Regions from separate parts of the Roseateles sp. P1_C6 genome, predicted to be linked through region 2. Evidence: predicted binding sites of a transcription regulator. Region 2 holds the regulator's gene; the other holds the start of a gene.

Region 1 (5,041 bases), on a different contig from region 2:
GCAGCGGCCTGTTCGCCGTCAGCCTGCTGGCGGGCGAGCTGAGCGCGCGGCTGGCCCGCGAGGAGAAGGCCGCGCGTGGCAGCCTGGCACTGGCGCGCCAGCAGGAGTCGCTGAACCGCCTCGTCATCGACGAGATGCAGGAGGGGGTGCTCGTCGTCGATCGGCGTGGCCGCGTCCGGGCGATGAACCCGGCGTCGCGCGCGCTGCTGGGTGCCGACAGCGGCGAGTTGAGCTGGCAGCTGCGCGGGCGGCCGGACTGGCAACCGCTGGTGCAGGCGTTGGAGCAGGCTTACGCGAACGGCGGCGGCGGCGCGGGCACCGAGGCCGACGTGATGCTGCCGCTGGACAGTGGCGTCAGCCGCAGCCTGCGCCTGCGCCTGCGTTTCACGCGCCAGCGCGAGGGCAGCGAGGAGTTGTGCGTGCTGTTCGTCGAGGACAACCGCGAGCTGCTGGCACGCACGCGGCAGGAGAAGCTGGCCGCGATGGGCCGCGTGTCGGCTGGCATCGCGCACGAGATCCGCAACCCGCTCGCGGCCATCGCGCAGGCCAATGCGCTGATCGCCGAGGACGTGGCCGGCATGCGCGCCGAACAGCTGACCAAGATGGTCGCGTCCAACGTGCAGCGCCTCAAGCGCCTGGTCGACGACGTGACCGAGGTGGCGCCGGGCATGCAGCCGGACACGCAGCCATTGGATGCCAGCGCCCTCGTGCAGGAGACCTGCAGGGACTGGGCGCATGTCAACGGCGTGGCACCCGGCGCGCAGAGCCGCTTCCAGTTGCAGATCGCCGCGCCCGGGTTGATCGCGCTGTTCGATGCCGAGCATCTGCGCCGTGTGCTCGTCAACCTGCTGGACAACGCGCACCGCCATGCCGAGCCCGGCGCCGGAGCGATCCGCGTCGCACTGGACCGCCGCGGCGAGGCGCTGGACCTGGTCGTGCGCAGCGCCGGCCCGCCGGTGCCGCCTGAGATCGAGCGGCATCTGTTCGAGCCCTTCTTCTCGACGCGCAGCCGCGGCTCGGGCCTGGGCCTCTATATTTGCCGGGAGCTGTGCGAGCGCCATGGCGCCCGCATCGACTACCGCCGTGCCGCCGACGCGGCGGCCAACGAATTCTGTGTGCGCCTGCGCATGCCCGAGTCACGATGAGTAATGCCACGCCTGTGCGCCTGCTGGTGGTCGATGACGAGCCGGACCTGCGCACGCTCTACGAGCTGACCTTGCTGCGCGAGGGCTATGAGATCGACAGCGCCGGCACGGTGGCCGAGGCGCTGGAGCACTTGCAGGCCGCGACCTACAGCGCCGTCATCACCGACATGAAGCTGCCCGATGGCTCGGGCCTGGCGCTGCTGCGCTGGCTGGAGCAGGCCGGCAGACCGGAGAAGGCCGTCGTCATCACGGCCTTCGGCTCGGCCGAGAACGCCGTCGAGGCGCTGAAGGCCGGCGCCTTCGACTACCTGACCAAGCCGGTGGACCTGCGCCAGTTCCGGCTCGTCGTCGGCTCGGCGCTGGGGCGCCAGCCCGCCCAACGCGCGCCGGAACCCGTGCGCACGCCCACGCCGGCCAGCACGGTGTCGGCAACCGCGCTGCGCTTGGTTGGCGAGTCACCGGCCATTCGCTCGGTGCGCGCGCTGATCGACAAGGTGGGCCGCAGCATGGCGCCGGTGCTGGTGCAGGGCGAGTCGGGCACCGGCAAGGAGCTCGTCGCGCGCGCCATCCACGACCATGGCGTGCGCACCGAAGCGCGCTTCGTCGCCGTCAACTGCGGTGCCATCCCCGAGAACCTGCTGGAGGCCGAGTTCTTCGGCTACCGCAAGGGCGCCTTCACCGGCGCGAACGAGGACCGCGAGGGCTTCTTCCAGGCGGCCGACGGCGGCACGCTGTTCCTCGACGAGATCGGTGACCTGCCGCTGGCCATGCAGAGCAAGCTGCTGCGCGTCATTCAGGAGCGCTCGGTGCGGCCCGTCGGTGCGACGGCGGAAACGCCGATCAATGTGCGCATCCTCAGCGCCACGCACAAGGATCTCGGCGCCGAGGTCGCCGCGGGACGCTTCCGCCAGGACTTGTTCTACCGCCTCAACGTCATCCAGATCCGCGTGCCGCCGCTGCGCGAGCGACTGGAGGACCTGGGCCTGATCAGCAACCGCGTGCTGGCGCGCATCGCGCAGGATGCCGGCGTGTCGCCCACGCCGCGGTTGACGGCGGACGCGCTGCAGACGCTGTCGCGGTATGCCTTCCCCGGCAATGTGCGCGAGCTGGAGAACCTGTTGCACCGCGCGCTGGCGTTGGCCGGTGGCGAGTGGATAGACGCCGACGACCTGGGCCTGCCGGACACGCTGCTGGACGAGGGGCGCAGCGAGTCGCAGTTCGCCGCGCTGGAGACGCCTGTGGTGGCCTCGCCGGTGGCGGAGGGGCTGCTGCTGCCGGAGGAGCTGCCCGATGACCTGGCGCGCTATCTCGATGAGGTGGAGCGCGCGATCCTGCTGCGGGCGCTGGAGGCGCACCGCTTCAACCGCACCGCGGCGGCTGCCAGCCTGGGCCTGTCGCTGCGCCAGATCCGCTACCGCATGGCCCGGCTGGCGATCTCGGCCGGCGACGCCTGAGCGACCCCAAAAACCTTCTCGGGATTTGCCCTGCTTGAATCCTGCGCAAGCGGCGCAGCGCAACGACCACGGGCAACGCAGGCCCAGCAACGGCGCGGCCTCGCGGCCCATTGCGGCCCGCCGGCCCAGTGCCCATGCGGGTTGTGTCGCGCGGTGCCCGTATTGATCGGGCCAAGGCCGCGAAGCCGCCGTTTGTGTGTCTGGGGCCGTACGGGGTTTCACACTAGCCGTAGTGCTTGAGAGGTCGGGGCGCCACATATATAGTGTCCTCTCGTGCTATCCTGCTGACCCAGTCGACCCCCCATGACCATCTTCCCGGACGCGCTGTTTGTCGGGGCTAATCGCCCGCAGCGACACACCGGAGAAGCGAGCCGCGATGCCGGCCGAGTCATGGAGCGGCAGGGACGAAATACCTCTTTTGAAGCCCCCCACCGAGCGCGGGCCCACCTCAGGGTGGCAGCCGCGCTTTGGTCTGCAGTTTTTGGATAAAGGATTCCCTCATGCAACAAGCCGTCTCCGGCCAGGCTCCCGCCACCGCCGCACCAGTCGCGTTTGAATCCGACGCGCCCAACGCCACCAGCAGCCAGCCGACGCTGTCGACCTACCAGGCCTACCAGATCATTCGCCGCAACGGCGCCGTGGTCTCGTTCGAGCCGAGCAAGATTGCCGTCGCGCTGATGAAGGCCTTCCTGGCCGTGCATGGCACCAGCGGTGCCGCGTCGGCCAGCGTGCGTGAGACGGTCGAGCAGCTGACCCAGAACGTCGTGCGCGCGCTGCTGCGTTCGCGCCCCAGCGGCGGCACCTTCCACATCGAAGACGTGCAGGACCAGGTCGAACTGGGCCTGATGCGCAGCAGCAACCACGAAGTCGCCCGCGCCTACGTGCTGTACCGCGAGCGCCGCACGCAGGAGCGCTCCGCCCAAGGTGAAGCCAGCCGGGCCGCCGAACCGGCGCTGATGGTGGTGGACCGCGGCGAGCGTCGCCCGCTGGACCTGGGCCAGCTGAAGTCGCTGATCGCCTCGGCCTGCGAGAACCTCGGCGCCGACGTGAAGCCCGACCCCGTGCTGGCCGAGACGCAGCGCAACCTGTACGACGGCGTCGCCATCGACGAGGTCTACAAGGCCGCCATCCTGGCCGCCCGCACGCTGATCGAGAAGGACCCCGGCTACAGCCGCGCCACCGCTCGCCTGCTGCTGCACACCATCCGCCGCGAAATCATCGGCGGTGAAGTGACGCAAGCCGAAATGGCGCAGAAATATGCCGACTACTTCCCCGGCTACATCAAGCGCGGCATCAAGGCCGAGCTGCTGGACGAGAAGCTGGGCCAGTACGACCTGGCCAAGCTGGGCGCCGCGCTGAAGGCCGAACGCGACCTGCAGTTCGACTACCTCGGCCTGCAGACGCTGTACGACCGCTACTTCCTGCACATCGCCGATGAGCGCATCGAGATGCCGCAGGCCTTCTTCATGCGCGTGGCCATGGGCCTGGCGCTGGGCGAGATCGACCGCGAAGCCCGCGCCATCGAGTTCTACGAAGTGCTGTCCAGCTTCGACTTCATGTCCAGCACGCCGACGCTGTTCAACGCCGGCACGCGCCGCTCGCAGCTGTCCAGCTGCTACCTGACGACCGTGGCCGACGACCTCGACGGCATCTACGAGGCGCTGAAAGAGAACGCGCTGCTGAGCAAGTTCGCCGGCGGCCTGGGCAACGACTGGACGCCGGTGCGGGCACTCGGCTCGCACATCAAGGGCACCAACGGCAAGAGCCAGGGTGTCGTGCCTTTCCTGAAGGTGGTCAACGACACGGCCGTCGCCGTGAACCAGGGTGGCAAGCGCAAGGGCGCCGTCTGCGCCTACCTGGAAACCTGGCACCTGGACATCGAAGAGTTCCTGGATCTGCGCAAGAACACCGGCGACGACCGCCGCCGCACGCACGACATGAACACGGCGAACTGGATTCCCGACCTGTTCATGCGCCGCGTCATCGAAGGCGGCGACTGGACGCTGTTCAGCCCCTCCACCTGCCCGGACCTGCACGACAAGTTCGGCAAGGCTTTCGAGGAAGCTTATGTGGGCTATGAGCGCAAGGTCGACAGCGGCGAGCTGAAGCTCTTCAAGCGCATGCCGGCCAAGGACCTGTGGCGCAAGATGCTGTCGATGCTGTTCGAGACGGGCCACCCCTGGATCACGTTCAAGGACGCCTGCAACGTGCGCAGCCCGCAGCAGCATGTCGGCGTCGTGCACTCGTCCAATCTGTGCACCGAGATCACGCTGAACACCAACGACAGCGAGATCGCCGTCTGCAACCTCGGCTCCGTCAACCTGGCCCAGCACATCAAGGATGGCGCCATCGACCAGGTCAAGCTGAAGAAGACGACGCGCACGGCGATGCGCATGCTCGACAACGTCATCGACATCAACTACTACGCCGTCAAGAAGGCGC
Region 2 (5,041 bases):
ATGACCAGACCCCACGTGATCAGGGGGGCTGCGTCGTCCGGCCAGCATTTCTGGATGGGCAGGCGGCCGAGGTCGATGTCGCTGCCTTCGAAGACCTCTTCCTGGCAGGGCGCGCGCCGCTGCACGGCGGGCTTCATGTCCCACAGCGCCTTGACCATCTGCAGCAGCTTGCCCGCGTCCTTCAAACCCTTGGGCGGGTCGGGTTCCTTGAGGCTGGCCAGCACCCGGCCCACGTCCCTCAAATCGGCCAGAGACTCAGCGCCCATGCCGAGTGCGACGCGGCGCGTTGTCCCGAAAAGATTGGTCAAGGCAGGGGTGGCGTGACCGGTCGGCGCCTCGAACAAAAGCGCCGGCCCGCCCGCCCTTAGCACGCGGTCGCTGAGGGCCGTCATCTCCAGCACGGGTGAGACTTTTTCACGCACGCGCTTGAGCTCACCAAGGCCCTCAAGGCCGGCCATGAAGTCCCGCAGGTCGCTGTATTTCATAACTAAAAGTAGTTTTGACAAGGCAAAACAGCCTTGACGGGTTATCTTCGACCCGTAAAATCTGCCGCTTCGGGTTTGTACTGAAGCCCAACCCGGCCGGGTCCACCGGGCACATGAGTGCCACAGGCCCTGAACGATGGCCGGGAAATTATCACCGTCGCCCCACCCAGACCGCCGTACACGCCGGCAGCCTGAGGTGGGCTGCGACACAAGGAGTCGAATGACGACACGTCAAGACCTCATCACCTTCGCTGCCCTCGTGCGGGATTCGGCGTCGCTGTTCGTCAAGGACATCGGCAACGGCCTGCTCGTCGTCAGCCACAACACGCTGGCCCTGGTCGGGCTGGCCGTCGTGTCGGTGCTGCTGGTGTTCACGAGCCAAGCAGGTCTGCGGGAGAAAGTGGAGTCCGCCACGCTGGGCTGGCTGAACGCCCGCCACGAGGCCCGCGCCGAGGCGGACGGCAACACGCTGCTGGCCGCCGCCGAGCCGGACGCCATCGCCCGCGCCACCGCCACCGACCCGCGCGAACTGAGCCGCCAGCAGGCCGCCGTCGCCCACTGGCTGGCGCGCCGCTACAGCGTCGCACCCGAGCCCATCAGCCGCCTCGTGCAGGAGGCATGGGCCGTGGGCAACCGCGCCAAGGTCGAGCCGACGCTCATCCTGGCCATCATGGCCATCGAGTCACGCTTCAACCCGTTCGCGCAAAGTTCCGTCGGCGCCCAGGGCCTGATGCAGGTCATGACCCGCGTCCACGACGACAAGTACGAGGCCTTCGGCGGCACGCTGGCGGCTTTCGACCCGGTGACCAACCTGCGAGTCGGCGTGCAGGTGCTCAAGGAATGCATCCAACGCGCCGGCGGCCTCGAGGAAGGCCTGCGCTACTACGTCGGCGCCGCCAATCTGGCCGACGACACGGGTTACGCCGCCCGCGTGCTGGCCGAACACGACCTGCTGAAGTCCGTCGCCACCGGCCGAACGGTGCCGGCAAACACGACGGTGCGTCCGCTGCGCGAAGCCGCGTCTGCGCCGACCGGCGAATCCGCCCAGGTCGCCCTGCTTCGCTGAACTACACTGGCCGCTCACGCGACTGGCGATCAGGGTCACAAGCTGACCTGAGGTGGGCCACCACCGGGGAGCGTGAGGCGGTTGTCGCAACCGCTATCAGCCGTTCGCCTGGGCAGCCTTGGCCTCACGCACGCTCGTTGAGCGCCTGGGATTCACCGCCTGACCTTCGGAAACACTGCCATGTTTGACCGCAAAACCTCCACCCTCGCCCTGGTTGACCCCGATCTCTGGACCGCCGTCCAGAACGAGAACCGCCGCCAGGAAGACCACATCGAGCTGATCGCCAGCGAGAACTACACCTCGCCGGCCGTCATGCAGGCCCAGGGCAGCCAACTGACCAACAAGTACGCCGAAGGCTACCCCGGCAAGCGTTACTACGGCGGCTGCGAATACGTCGACGTCGTCGAGCAACTGGCCATCGACCGCGTGAAGCAGCTGTTCGGCGCCGAGTTCGCGAACGTGCAGCCCAATTCAGGCTCGCAGGCCAACCAGGGCGTGTTCTTCGCGCTGCTGCAGCCCGGCGACACCATCATGGGCATGAGCCTGGCCGAAGGCGGCCACCTGACCCACGGCATGGCGCTGAACATGAGCGGCAAGTGGTTCAACGTCATCAGCTACGGCCTGGACGCGAACGAAGCCATCGATTACGACGCGATGGAAGCCCTGGCCCGCGAGAAGAAGCCCAAGCTCATCATTGCCGGCGCGTCCGCTTACTCGCTGCGCATCGACTTCGAGCGCTTCGGCAAGATCGCCAAGGAGATTGGCGCCTACTTCATGGTCGACATGGCCCACTACGCCGGCCTGATCGCCGCGGGCGTGTACCCCAACCCGATGCCGCATGCGGACGTCGTCACGTCCACCACGCACAAGAGCCTGCGCGGCCCGCGCGGCGGCATCATCCTGATGAACGACGAGGCGATCGCCAAGAAGATCAACTCGGCCATCTTCCCCGGCATCCAGGGCGGCCCGCTGATGCACGTCATCGCCGGCAAGGCCGTTGCCTTCAAGGAAGCGCTGACGCCCGAGTTCAAGGCTTACCAGGAACAGGTCGTCAAGAATGCCAAGGTGCTGGCCGAGACGCTGATCGAGCGCGGCCTGCGCATCGTCTCCGGCGGCACGGAAAGCCACGTCATGCTGGTGGACCTGCGCCCCAAGAACCTGACCGGCAAGGAAGCCGAGGCCATCCTGGGCGCCGCCCACATGACCTGCAACAAGAACGGCATCCCCAACGACCCGCAAAAGCCCATGGTCACCAGCGGCATCCGCCTGGGTACGCCGGCCATGACGACGCGCGGCTTCAAGGAGGAGCAGGTGCGTGCCACGGCCCACCTGATCGCCGACGTGCTGGACAAGCCGCACGACGAGGCCAACCTGGCCGCCGTGCGCGAGAAGGTTGCCAAGCTGACGGCCGCCTTCCCGGTCTACCGCGGTTAATCGATCCCCATGCGCTGTCCGTTCTGCTCTCACACCGAAACCCAGGTCGCCGAAACCCGGGAGTCGGACGAGGGCGACGTCGTCCGGCGCCGGCGCCGCTGCCTGTCCTGCGACAAGCGCTTCACGACCTATGAACGGGCCGACATCGCCCTGCCCTCGGTCGTCAAGAAGGACGGCCGCCGCGCCGACTTCGACGCCGGCAAGATGCGGGCATCCATGCAGCTGGCGCTGCGCAAGCGGCCGGTCAGCGTCGACCAGATCGACGCAGCCATCAACCGCATCGAGGAAAAGCTGCTTGCCAGTGGTGCGCGTGAGATCGCGTCCACCCGGCTGGGCGAATTCGTCATGCGTGAACTGAAGCGCATCGACAAGGTCGCCTACGTACGCTTCGCGTCGGTCTACCGCAGCTTCGAGGACGTCGACGAGTTCCGTCAGCTGATCCGCGAGATCTGACCCGGGTTTTCACTATCACCCGTCAGGGGGAGGCGTGGGGGATACACCCCCACCCTCCCCCTCTTCATTCCGCCTTTGGAGGGAAGGACGCCGCGCGGCCCGCTTCCTAAAGTTCGTTTCATCAACAACGAACCGAGGGAAACGCCATGAACCGCACCACCAGCACCCGCCGCAACAGCCGTGGCTTCACCCTCGTGGAACTGTGCGCCGGCATCGGCATCTGTGCCGCGCTGCTGGGCCAAGCTGTGCCGGCCATGACCAAGATGCAGCAAGAGCAAAACCTCCGGGCGAGCGCGGAGACCTTGGCTGCCGACCTGCGTTTTGCCCGTAGCGAGGCGGCCCGACTGAACGATTCGGTCTACTTCCGTGTCAGCGGCAAGGGCGCCAACGCCTGTTATGTGCTTTACACCGGCGTCCGCAACGACTGCGACTGCGCGGGCGGACAAGCCATCTGCAAAACGACCGGTAGCGCGGTCATCAAGACCGCGTGGCTGCCAAGCAACCAGCCCGTGAGCCTGCGCAGCAACGCCGAAACGCTGGAGTTCCAGCATCGCCAAGGCTTGGTTACGCAAACGGGCAGCATTGAGATGAGCCTGAGCAATGGCACAGGCATTCGCCAAGTCATTGCCATCACCGGACGGGTGCGGCACTGCTACACCGGCACAAAGATCGCTGGCATGACCAAATGCGCCTAGTCCCCCGTTCGTGGTGGATGCCGACCAGCGGCGCTCCAGTCCGGACGGACGGCAACTACCGCGGGACTCGTTTGCGGCAGGTTGCCGAAAATCGGGCCATGCGTCCGTCCCTGCGCCCGCGGCATCGCGGTTTCACCTTGATCGAGCTGATGGTCGCGGTGGCCATCGTCGGCATCCTGGCAGCGGTTGCGTATCCTTCCTACACGTCGTTCATCCAGCGCAGCAGACGTGCCGACGCTGCTGCACTGCTCACCGTTGTGGTGCAGGCCCAGGAGCGCTATCGGTCCAACCGCAGCACCTATGCATCCGACCTTAGTGATTTGGGCCTGGAACCTTCCAAGCTTGCCCCGCTCGAAAAATATTACACGCTCGACGTGTCGGGGGCTGGTGCTTCCGGATACCAAGTCACTGCAACCGTTAAGGATACCGGTGCGCAGGCCAATGACGCGGAATGCTGGACGATTGCCGTTAAGCTTGACGGGGCAACGCTGAGCTATCTTGCCGGAGACAAATCGGCGACCAAGGACAAGTCGACCGTCTGCTGGTCGCGCTGATTATGGAATCTGATTTCCTGATTCGTTCACGCCGCCACGGTCTAACGCTGATCGAAATCTTGGTGGCAGTCGCCATTGTCGGCGTTGTGCTTGCGGTGGCTACGCCCTCGCTCAGTGATCTCCTGGAGCGCAGGCGAGTAATTGCGGCAGCAAATGAAGTGGCAGACGTCATCCATTTCGCCCGTTCGCAGCCTAATGTCACGGCCGACAGGGTGACGCTCCATTTTGACAGGGATCCGGGTAACGAAAATAGTGACAAAACGAGTTGCGTGGCGGTGGTAACGCAATCCGGCAACGACAAGTGCAAGTGCTACGAAACGCCGGTCTGCTCAAACGCGTTGTCAGTACTCTTGC

Evidence for each region. The regulator NrdR, encoded in region 2, represses ribonucleotide reductase genes. The targets are predictions, from matches to a motif close to CACNANATNTNGTG.
Region 1: a site for NrdR is predicted at 2,852-2,865, ahead of AC1D29_RS07675 (ribonucleoside-diphosphate reductase subunit alpha). Genes of this name have one in related genera too.

The regions. Positions count from the first base shown of each region.
Region 1 covers NZ_JBFUAK010000003.1:375,318-380,358, forward strand. The annotation lists gene AC1D29_RS07665 (sensor histidine kinase) at 1-1,145, shown strand, start outside; gene AC1D29_RS07670 (sigma-54-dependent transcriptional regulator) at 1,142-2,599, shown strand; gene AC1D29_RS07675 (ribonucleoside-diphosphate reductase subunit alpha) at 3,100-5,041, shown strand, end outside.
Region 2 covers NZ_JBFUAK010000009.1:268,810-273,850, reverse strand. The annotation lists gene ubiD (4-hydroxy-3-polyprenylbenzoate decarboxylase) at 1-485, opposite strand, end outside; gene AC1D29_RS20950 (lytic transglycosylase domain-containing protein) at 706-1,551, shown strand; ZMP/ZTP riboswitch at 1,560-1,672, shown strand; gene glyA (serine hydroxymethyltransferase) at 1,732-2,985, shown strand; gene nrdR (transcriptional regulator NrdR) at 2,995-3,438, shown strand; gene AC1D29_RS20935 (GspH/FimT family pseudopilin) at 3,585-4,133, shown strand; gene AC1D29_RS20930 (type IV pilin protein) at 4,232-4,687, shown strand; gene AC1D29_RS20925 (pilus assembly FimT family protein) at 4,690-5,041, shown strand, end outside.